2 regions of the Aeromicrobium erythreum genome follow, and region 1 is predicted to be linked to the other one. Evidence: riboswitches for the same ligand, from Rfam matches in the RefSeq annotation. Region 1 holds a riboswitch; the other holds the start of a gene.
The links. Region 1 has a riboswitch for thiamine pyrophosphate ahead of thiM (hydroxyethylthiazole kinase). Riboswitches for the same ligand answer to the same signal wherever they lie in the genome.

Region 1 (4,185 bases):
TAGGCCTTGGCGGCCCCGACGGCGTCGGCCAGCGGGTCGCCCAGGGCCAGCCGCGTCGCGACCGCGGCCGAGAGCGTGCATCCCGTGCCGTGGGTGTGGGGCGTGTCGATCCGGGGCGCCCGGAACCACGTGCTGCCGCGACGGTCGACCAGCAGGTCGTCGCTCGCCGGACCGTCGCCGTGACCGCCCTTGAGCAGGACGGCACCAGGCTCCAGCGCGAGCAGTGCCCGCCCCAGCTCGCCGGGGTCGGTCTGCGCGGCGAGGCCCGTGAGCACGGAGGCCTCCGGCAGGTTCGGCGTCACCAGCGTCGCGCTCGGGAGGAGGAGGTCGCGCAGGGCCGCCTCGGCGTCCCGCGGCAGCAGCCGGTGGCCCGACGTCGAGACCATCACGGGGTCCACGACGAGCGCGGGCACGTCGGCGAGAAGCTCGGCGACCAGCTCGACCAACGCCGGCGAGCCCAGCATGCCGACCTTGACCGCCCGGACGTCGAGGTCCTCGAGGACGACCTCGAGCTGGCCGCGGACGACGTCGAGCGGCACCTCGTGCACGGCGCGGACCCCGGTCGTGTCCTGCACCGTCACGGCGGTGACGACGGTCGCCGCGTACGCGCCGAGCGCCGTGGCCGTCTTGAGGTCGGCCTGGATCCCGGCTCCCCCCGACGGGTCGGAGCCTGCGACGGTGAGCACCACCGGCTCGCGACCCGTCATGCCGACACGTCCTCGCGTCGGGCTGCGAGTGCGACGTCGACGACCCGACGCAGCCGGGCGGCGGCCGCACGCGGGTCGGGGTCGGCGCCGACCGCACGCACCACGGCCACGCCGTCGAGGCCGGCCCGCACGGCCGGGCCGGCCGTGGTCTCGTCGAGGCCACCGATGCCGACGACCGGCAGCCGTCCGCCGACCCGTGCCGTCACCGAGGCCACGCCGGCGAGGCCGAAGGCCGGTGCCGTGTCGTGCTTCGTCGGCGTGTCGTGGACGGGGCTCACCGCGAGGTAGGTGCACGCGGCGAGGGCCGACGCGTCGTCGAGCTGCGCGAGGGTGTCGACCGACCAGCCGACGACCGCGTCGGGACCGGCCGCCGACCGCAGCACCGTGGGGTGCGCGTCCGCGCGACCGCCGTGCACCCCGTCGGCCCCCGGGACGACGTGGTCGTTCGCGAGCACGGGCACCCCCGAGCCGACGAGGGCGTCGCGCAGCAGCTTGACCTGGGCCTCGACCTCGGCCGGGGTGGCCTGCTTGTCGCGGACCTGCACGCAGGTGACGCCACCCTCGACCGCGGGGACGACCACGCGACGCAGGTCGGCGCCGAAGGACGGGTCGGTCACGAGGTAGAGGCGCAGGTCGGGGACGCCGCTCATGCCGGCACCGGACGGACGCGCCCGACGAGCTCGAGCCCGTCGGGGTCGGCCAGCCGGTCGACGAGCGCGACCCGCAGGCTGGCCGGACCCTGTGCGACCGCGGCGGCCGACGTGCCCGCAGCAGCCAGCAGTCCCATGGCTCCCGCAGCCGCATCGAGCGGGTCGTCGACGACCGCGCAGGCCGCCGCGACGAGGGCGCTCGAGGAGCAGCCGAGCGCGGTGATCATCGGCATCCACCGGTGCCCGCCGACCACGTGGAGCGTGCGGTCGCCGTCGGTCACGACGTCGACCTCGCCACTCACCACGACGACGCACCCGTGCTCGCGGGCGACGAGCGCGGCCGCGTCGTGCGCGTCGTGCGACGCGGCGAGGCTGTCGACGCCTCGCGAGCCGCCGACGGCGCCGGCGAGAGCCAGCACCTCCCCCGCGTTGCCCCGCACCACGGTGGGCCGCAGCTGCAGGAGGTCGACGACGAGCTCGCGGCGGTATGCCGTCGCGCCCACGGCGACGGGGTCGAGCACCCAGGGCGTGGCGTCGACCTGCGCCCGCTCGGCGGCCAGGCGCATGCCGTCGGCCCACGACGGCGACGGGGTGCCGATGTTGACGCAGACGGCGTCGGCGAGCGCCGCCATGTCGGCGGACTCGTGGGGGTCGTGGACCATCGCGGGCGACGCGCCCGCGGCCGACAGCACGTTGGCTGCCAGGTCCATCGAGACGTAGTTGGTGAGGCACTGCACGAGCGGGCTGCGCTCGCGCAGGGCCGTCGTGACGGCAGACGTCGGATCCATGTGTCTCCCTCGCGCCGGTGCTAACCGGATCAGGTTCGGCGGGTGTCATCTCAGCCCCTGCGGGGCACCCCGGACACGTCGACCATAGCGAAGGCCCCCGTCCGGTGGACGGGGGCCTTCGTGGGTCAGGCGTCAGCGAGCTGCCCCGACGCCGGAGGCGTCAACGAGCTGCCCCGACGCCGGAGGCGTCAACGAGCTGCCCCGACGCCGGAGGCGTCAACGAGCTGCAGAGCCCTCGACGTAGTCGGCGTCCTGCTGCTTCCACGAGAAGTGGGAGCGCAGGACCTTGCCGGTGGCCTCGATCGGGTGCTGGGCCTCCTGCTCGCGCAGGGCGAGGAACTCGGCGGCGCCGTTGTCCTGGTCGTCGATGAACCGCTTGGCGAAGGTGCCGTCCTGGATGTCGGCGAGGACGGCCTGCATGCGCTCCTTGACGGAGGCGTCGACGACGCGGGGTCCGGAGACGTAGTCGCCGTACTCGGCCGTGTCGGAGATGCTCCAGCGCTGCTTGGCGATGCCGCCCTCCCACATGAGGTCGACGATGAGCTTGAGCTCGTGGAGCACCTCGAAGTAGGCGATCTCGGGCTGGTAGCCGGCCTCGGTCAGGGTCTCGAACCCGGCCTGCACGAGGTGCGACATGCCACCGCAGAGCACGGCCTGCTCGCCGAAGAGGTCGGTCTCGGTCTCCTCGGTGAAGGTCGTCTTGATGACGCCGGCGCGGGTGCCGCCGATGGCCTTGGCGTAGGAGAGGGCGAGGTCCCAGGCGCCCTGGGTGGCGTCCTGCTCGACCGCGATGATGTCGGGGATGCCGCGCCCGGCGACGAACTCGCGGCGCACGGTGTGGCCGGGTGCCTTCGGGGCGACGAGGAGCACGTCGACGCCTGCCGGGGGCTTGACGTAGCCGTAGCGGATGTTGAAGCCGTGGCCGAAGACGAGCGCGTCGCCGTCGACGAGGTTGGGCTCGATCGACTCGGCGTACACGTGACGCTGGACCTGGTCGGGGGTCAGCACGACGATGACGTCGGCCTCCTCCACGGCGTCGGCGACGTCGAGGACGCGCAGGCCCTCGGCCTCGGCCTTCTCGCGGCTCTTGGAGCCCGGGGCGAGGCCGATGCGGACGTCGACGCCCGAGTCGCGCAGGTTGAGGGCGTGCGCGTGCCCCTGGCTGCCGTAGCCGATGACGGCCACCTGCTTGCCCTGGATGATGCTGAGGTCTGCGTCGTCGTCGTAGAACAGCTCGGCCACTGGATTCTCCTGGTGTCGTGGTGTGGGTCGGGGGGTCAGGCGCTGTGGTGCCCCGGCACCGTCCGCAGCGTGCGGTCGGTGATGGAGCGGGCGCCTCGTCCGATCGCGACGCGACCGGACTGGGCGATCTCGCGGATGCCGAACGGCTCGAGCACGTTGAGCATGGCCGTGAGCTTGCCGGAGTCGCCGGTGGCCTCGATGGTGACGGCGTCCGTGGACACGTCGACCACCTTGGCGCGGAACAGCTGGACGGTCTCGAGCACCTGGCCGCGGGTCTGCGCGTCGGTGCGGACCTTGATGAGCATCAGCTCGCGCTCCACCGCGGAGGAGGAGTCGAGCTCGACGATCTTGAGGACGTTGACGAGCTTGTTGAGCTGCTTGGTGACCTGCTCGAGGGGCAGCTCGTCGACGTTCACGACGATCGTCATGCGAGAGATCTCGGGGATCTCCGTGGGGCCGACGGCGAGGGAGTCGATGTTGAACCCACGCCGCATGAACAGGCTCGAGACGCGCGCGAGGACGCCGGGCGTGTTCTCGACCAGGACGCTGAGGGTGTGCTGGGTGGTCATGCCGTGTGCCCTGCCTCTCGGTGCCGGTCGCTCACAGGTCCTCGTCCTCCCACTCGGGCGCGAGGTCGCGCGCGATCTTGATGTCGTCGTTGCTGGTGCCGGCGGCCACCATCGGCCAGACCATGGCGTCGCGCTCGACCACGAAGTCGATGACGACGGGCCGGTCGGTGATGGCCATGGCCTGCTCGATGGTGGCGTCGAGCTGGTCGGGGCTGTCGCAGCGCAGACC
Region 2 (4,185 bases), 1.3 Mb from region 1:
CTCAGCGCGACCGTCCCGGCCGACGCCGCGATCGGCGAGGCGACCGTCAAGGCCGTCGGCGCGGGCTACGGCCTCACGTCGACGGGCTCGCTCGAGGTGCTGACCGAGACGTCCACGTCGCTGGCGATCGACCCGGAGCTCCCGGCGATCAACCAGCCCGTGACGCTCACGGCCACGGTCACCGGCGGCGACGGCGGCACCGTCACCTTCGCCGACGGCGACACGGTGCTCGGCTCGTCGGTGGTCGAGGGCGGCACGGCCAGCCTCGCGGTGCCGGGCTTCAAGGCCGGCTCGCACGAGCTGGTCGCGTCTCTCGCGAAGACGGCGACCGCGCAGGCGTCGCAGTCGGGTGCGGTCTCGTTCACCCTCACCAAGGGTGCCTCGACGATCGCGCTGGTCATGGCGTCGGCCGAGAGCACCTTCGGCGACCCGCTGAAGGGTGCCGTGGCGGTCGCCGGGGCCGACGAGGGCACGGTGACGGTCACCGTCGCCGGGACGCCCGTGACGGTCACGCTCGACGCCCAGGGCACGGGACGCTTCGAGCTCCCGGCCACGCTGAAGGTCGGCTCGCACACGGTGAGCGCGGCCTTCGACGGCACCGACGAGGTCGAGGCGAGCGGCACGGCCACGGCCGACGTCACCGTCGTGAAGCGGGCGTCGACGACGGTCACGAACGCGACGTCGTCGGTCAAGCGGAGCGCGACGTACCGGGTGCGCGCGACGGTCTCGCCGACCGTGGCGGGCGTCGACCCGTCGGGCTCGGTGCGGGTGTACGTCAAGGCGCCTGGCGCCAAGTCGTTCACCTGGGCCAAGACGGTGCGTCTGTCCGGCGGCACGGTCGTGACCACGCTCAAGGCGCCGAGGACGAAGGGCACGCTGTCCGTCCGCACGGTCTACGTGGGTGACGGCTCCTTCACGGGTAGCACCAGCGCGACGAAGGGGGTGCGCATCCGCTGACGCGCTGAGCACGCCGACGGGCGTCCGGTCCACCACGGACCGGGCGCCCGTCGTCCGTCCGTGCGATCGACGACGCTGCTCGTGGCGTCGCGCGACGGTGTCGGTCTACGGTCGGGGCGGGTTCGTCGACGGGCGCAGGGGGAGGGCCATGGTGGTAGGAGCGAGGGTCGACCCAGTCCGTGGCGCGCCGACACCTGACGGCTCGTGACTGCTCAGAAGGCGTGGGTCGTCGAGCTGGGCCCCGACGAGGACACGCTGGAGCCTGCGATCGTCGTCGGCACGGAGGAGGAGGCGAGGCGGCGACTGGAGCAGGCGCACGAGGGCGCTCCGCACCTGCGCAACCTCGCCCAGGACTGGCCCCTGCGCTCCACCACGCCGATCGGCCCCGACGAGCGCCGGACCGTGCACCTCCTGCTGGGCGCCGAGGACTCCCTCGAGGTCTTCGACGACGCAGTGGAGGCCGAGCTCGCACGGCGACGATGCTCGACGCCGGCGCGTGTCGTGGCGGCCGTGACCAACACCTGGCTCGGCGCGCCGCCGGAGGCGCGACGACGCTAGGGTGGACCTCACCAACGACAGGGGAGCGCCACCGCAGAGGGCGCTGAGAGTGCGGAACAGCCGCAGACCCTTGAACCTGCTCCGGTTAGCACCGGCGAAGGGAGTCACGATGAGTAGTTCTGCATCCACGCGTCCGTCCACCGAGGGTCGTCGAGCCCTCTGGCACCGCGCCATCGACCTCGCGGTGATCGTCGCGCTCGGTCTCGCGTTCGGTGTCATCTTCTGGGCCTGGGGGAAGCTCTACGGAGCCATCGATCTCGGAGTCACCCTCGGCTACCCGCCTCTGAGTGGTCTGCTGGCCGGGCCTTGGCTCATGGCCGGCATCGTGGGCGGCTTGATCGTTCGGCGACGAGGGGCGGCCTTCGGCACCGAGCTCCTCGCCGCATCCGTCTCCATGTTCGTGCTCGGCGGCACCGAGTGGGGGTTCACCGTCGTGCTGGCAGGGATCGCCCAGGGAGCGGGCGCCGAGCTCGCCTTCGCGCTGGGGCGCTACCGACGCTTCGGCGTGGGGGTGGCCATCCTCGCCGGTGCGCTCGCTGCTGTGGTCGAGAGCTTCTACGAGTGGTACTTCTACTACCCCGACTGGGACATGGCGTACAAGCTCGCGTACCTCGGCTTCTTCGCCGCGTCGGGCGCCCTCGTCGGTGTGCTCAGCTGGCTGCTGGTGCGTTCTCTCGCGCAGACGGGTGCGCTCGACTCGTTCGGGGCCGGTCGCGAGGCAGCGGGCGAGGACGTGCGGGTCTGACCGCCGTCCGCCCCGTCGCGGCTCGGCTCGACGGGTTCGGGTGGCGGCCGGTCGGCAGCCCCCGTCCCGTCGTGGCCGGGCTCGACCTCGACATCCCCGCCGGGCAGCGGGTGCTGCTGGCAGGGCCGAGCGGCGCCGGGAAGTCGACGCTGCTGCTCGCTCTCGCGGGGGCTCTCGGGGAGTCCGTCCCGGGCGACGTCGCCGGCGGCGTCCACCTCGACGCCGGTCCTGCCTCGCAGTCCGTCGTCGGCCTCGTCACCCAGCGACCCGGCGATGCCGTTGTGGCCGGTCGGCTCGGCCGCGACGTCGCCTTCGGGCCGGAGAACCTCGGGCTCGACCGCGAGGAGACCTGGCGCCGCGTCGACGCGTCGCTGGCCGCGGTCGGCCTGCACCAGGGCCGAGAGCACCCGACGAACGCCTTGTCCGGTGGTGAGCTCCAGCGGCTCGCCCTGGCCGGCGCGCTCGCGCTGCGTCCCGGCCTGCTGCTCCTCGACGAGCCGACGGCGATGCTCGACGACGCCTCGGCAGGTGCCGTGCGCACGGCCGTCGCCGACGTGGTGGCCTCCTCGGGCGCGACGCTCGTCGTGGTCGAGCACCGCCTGAAGCCGTGGCTCGACCTCGTGGAGCGCGTCGTCGTCCTCGACGCGACGGGCGCGGTGGTGGCCGACACCGACCCCGGCACCTTCGTCTCCGAGCACCGAGAACGCCTGGGGTCGGCGGGCGTGTGGATGCCAGGTCTGCCGGCACCCGCACCGCTGCGTCCACCGGAGGAGCTCGTCGTTCCGCACGATCCGCCGTGCGCGGTCGTGACGTCCTCGCTCCTCGTCGAGCTGGTGCGACGTTCCTGGTCGGGAAGCACGCGCACGCGGGCGCTCGAGGACGTCGACCTGTGGCTGGACGCAGCAGCAGCGCACGCGCTGGTCGGTCCGTCCGGGGCGGGCAAGTCGACCTTGCTCGCCGCCTGCGCCGGACTCCAGAGACCGACCGCGGGGCGGGTGCGTCGTGGAGAGATCGACCTCCACCGTCTTTCGTCCTCGGCACTCGCGGCGGTGTCCGGCTGGGTGCCGCAAGCGCCTGAGCACGGGATCCTGACGTTGCGCGTGCGCGACGAGGTGGCCCTTACGTCGCAGCGGCTCGGCCGGTCGGTCGACGTCGACGGCGTGCTCGACCACCTCGGTCTCGCACACCTGGCCGACCGCAACCCGTACCGACTCTCCGGTGGTGAGCAACGCCGCCTCGCCCTGGCCGCTGCGCTCGCGCACCGGCCGGCCGGCGTGCTGCTCGACGAGCCGACGGTCGGGCAGGACCGACTGACCTGGGCTGCCGTCGCAGGATGGTGGCGCTGCGCCGCGGATGCCGGAGCGGTCGCGGTGGCGGCCACCCACGACGCCGACCTCGTGGCGCTCGCCGACCACGTGCACCGACTCGACTCGGGGCGTCTGGGATGAGCGTGACCACCGCCCCGAGCGGCCTTCGTGCACTGCTCCCACGCGTCAATCCGCTCGCGCTCGTCGTGGTCGGGGTCGCATCGGTCCCGGGGTCGTTGGCCGTGCGGACGCTGCCGATCGCGCTCGTGACGCTCGCTCTGTACGCCGTCTTCGTGCTCGCTGTCGTGCCGTCGATCAGGTACGCCCTGCTCTGCCTGGGTCTTGCCGTCTTCGCCGGGCTGACCGTCGCCTACTCGACGTGGCGCCTCGGCGGCCGCGACGAGGTGGTGGCGCTGACCGCCGGTCTGCGCATCGTCGTGCTCGCCTGGCCCGGGGCGGTCGTCGCCGCGTTCGTCGATCCGGCACGCCTCGGCGACCACCTGGCGCAGGACCTGCGTCTGCCCGCTCGTCCCGTCGTCGCGGTCACGTCGGCGCTCCAGCAGGCGGCAGAGCTCATGGCCACGTGGCAGCAGCTCGTCCGCGCGCGCCGTGCTCGCG

Region 2: it holds a riboswitch for thiamine pyrophosphate, as region 1 does, so the genes downstream of both, Aeryth_RS00865 (ECF transporter S component) here and thiM (hydroxyethylthiazole kinase) in region 1, are expected to answer to the same signal.

What each region holds. Positions count from the first base shown of each region.
Region 1 is NZ_CP011502.1:1,497,730-1,501,914, reverse strand. Features, by position in the region: gene thiD (bifunctional hydroxymethylpyrimidine kinase/phosphomethylpyrimidine kinase) at 1-707, opposite strand, end outside; gene Aeryth_RS07050 (thiamine phosphate synthase) at 704-1,357, opposite strand; gene thiM (hydroxyethylthiazole kinase) at 1,354-2,145, opposite strand; TPP riboswitch at 2,134-2,227, opposite strand; gene ilvC (ketol-acid reductoisomerase) at 2,362-3,387, opposite strand; gene ilvN (acetolactate synthase small subunit) at 3,423-3,956, opposite strand; gene Aeryth_RS07030 (acetolactate synthase large subunit) at 3,988-4,185, opposite strand, start outside.
Region 2 is NZ_CP011502.1:174,237-178,421, forward strand. Features, by position in the region: gene Aeryth_RS00855 (Ig-like domain repeat protein) at 1-957, shown strand, start outside; gene Aeryth_RS00860 (hypothetical protein) at 1,162-1,515, shown strand; TPP riboswitch at 1,525-1,635, shown strand; gene Aeryth_RS00865 (ECF transporter S component) at 1,625-2,260, shown strand; gene Aeryth_RS00870 (ATP-binding cassette domain-containing protein) at 2,371-3,708, shown strand; gene Aeryth_RS00875 (CbiQ family ECF transporter T component) at 3,705-4,185, shown strand, end outside.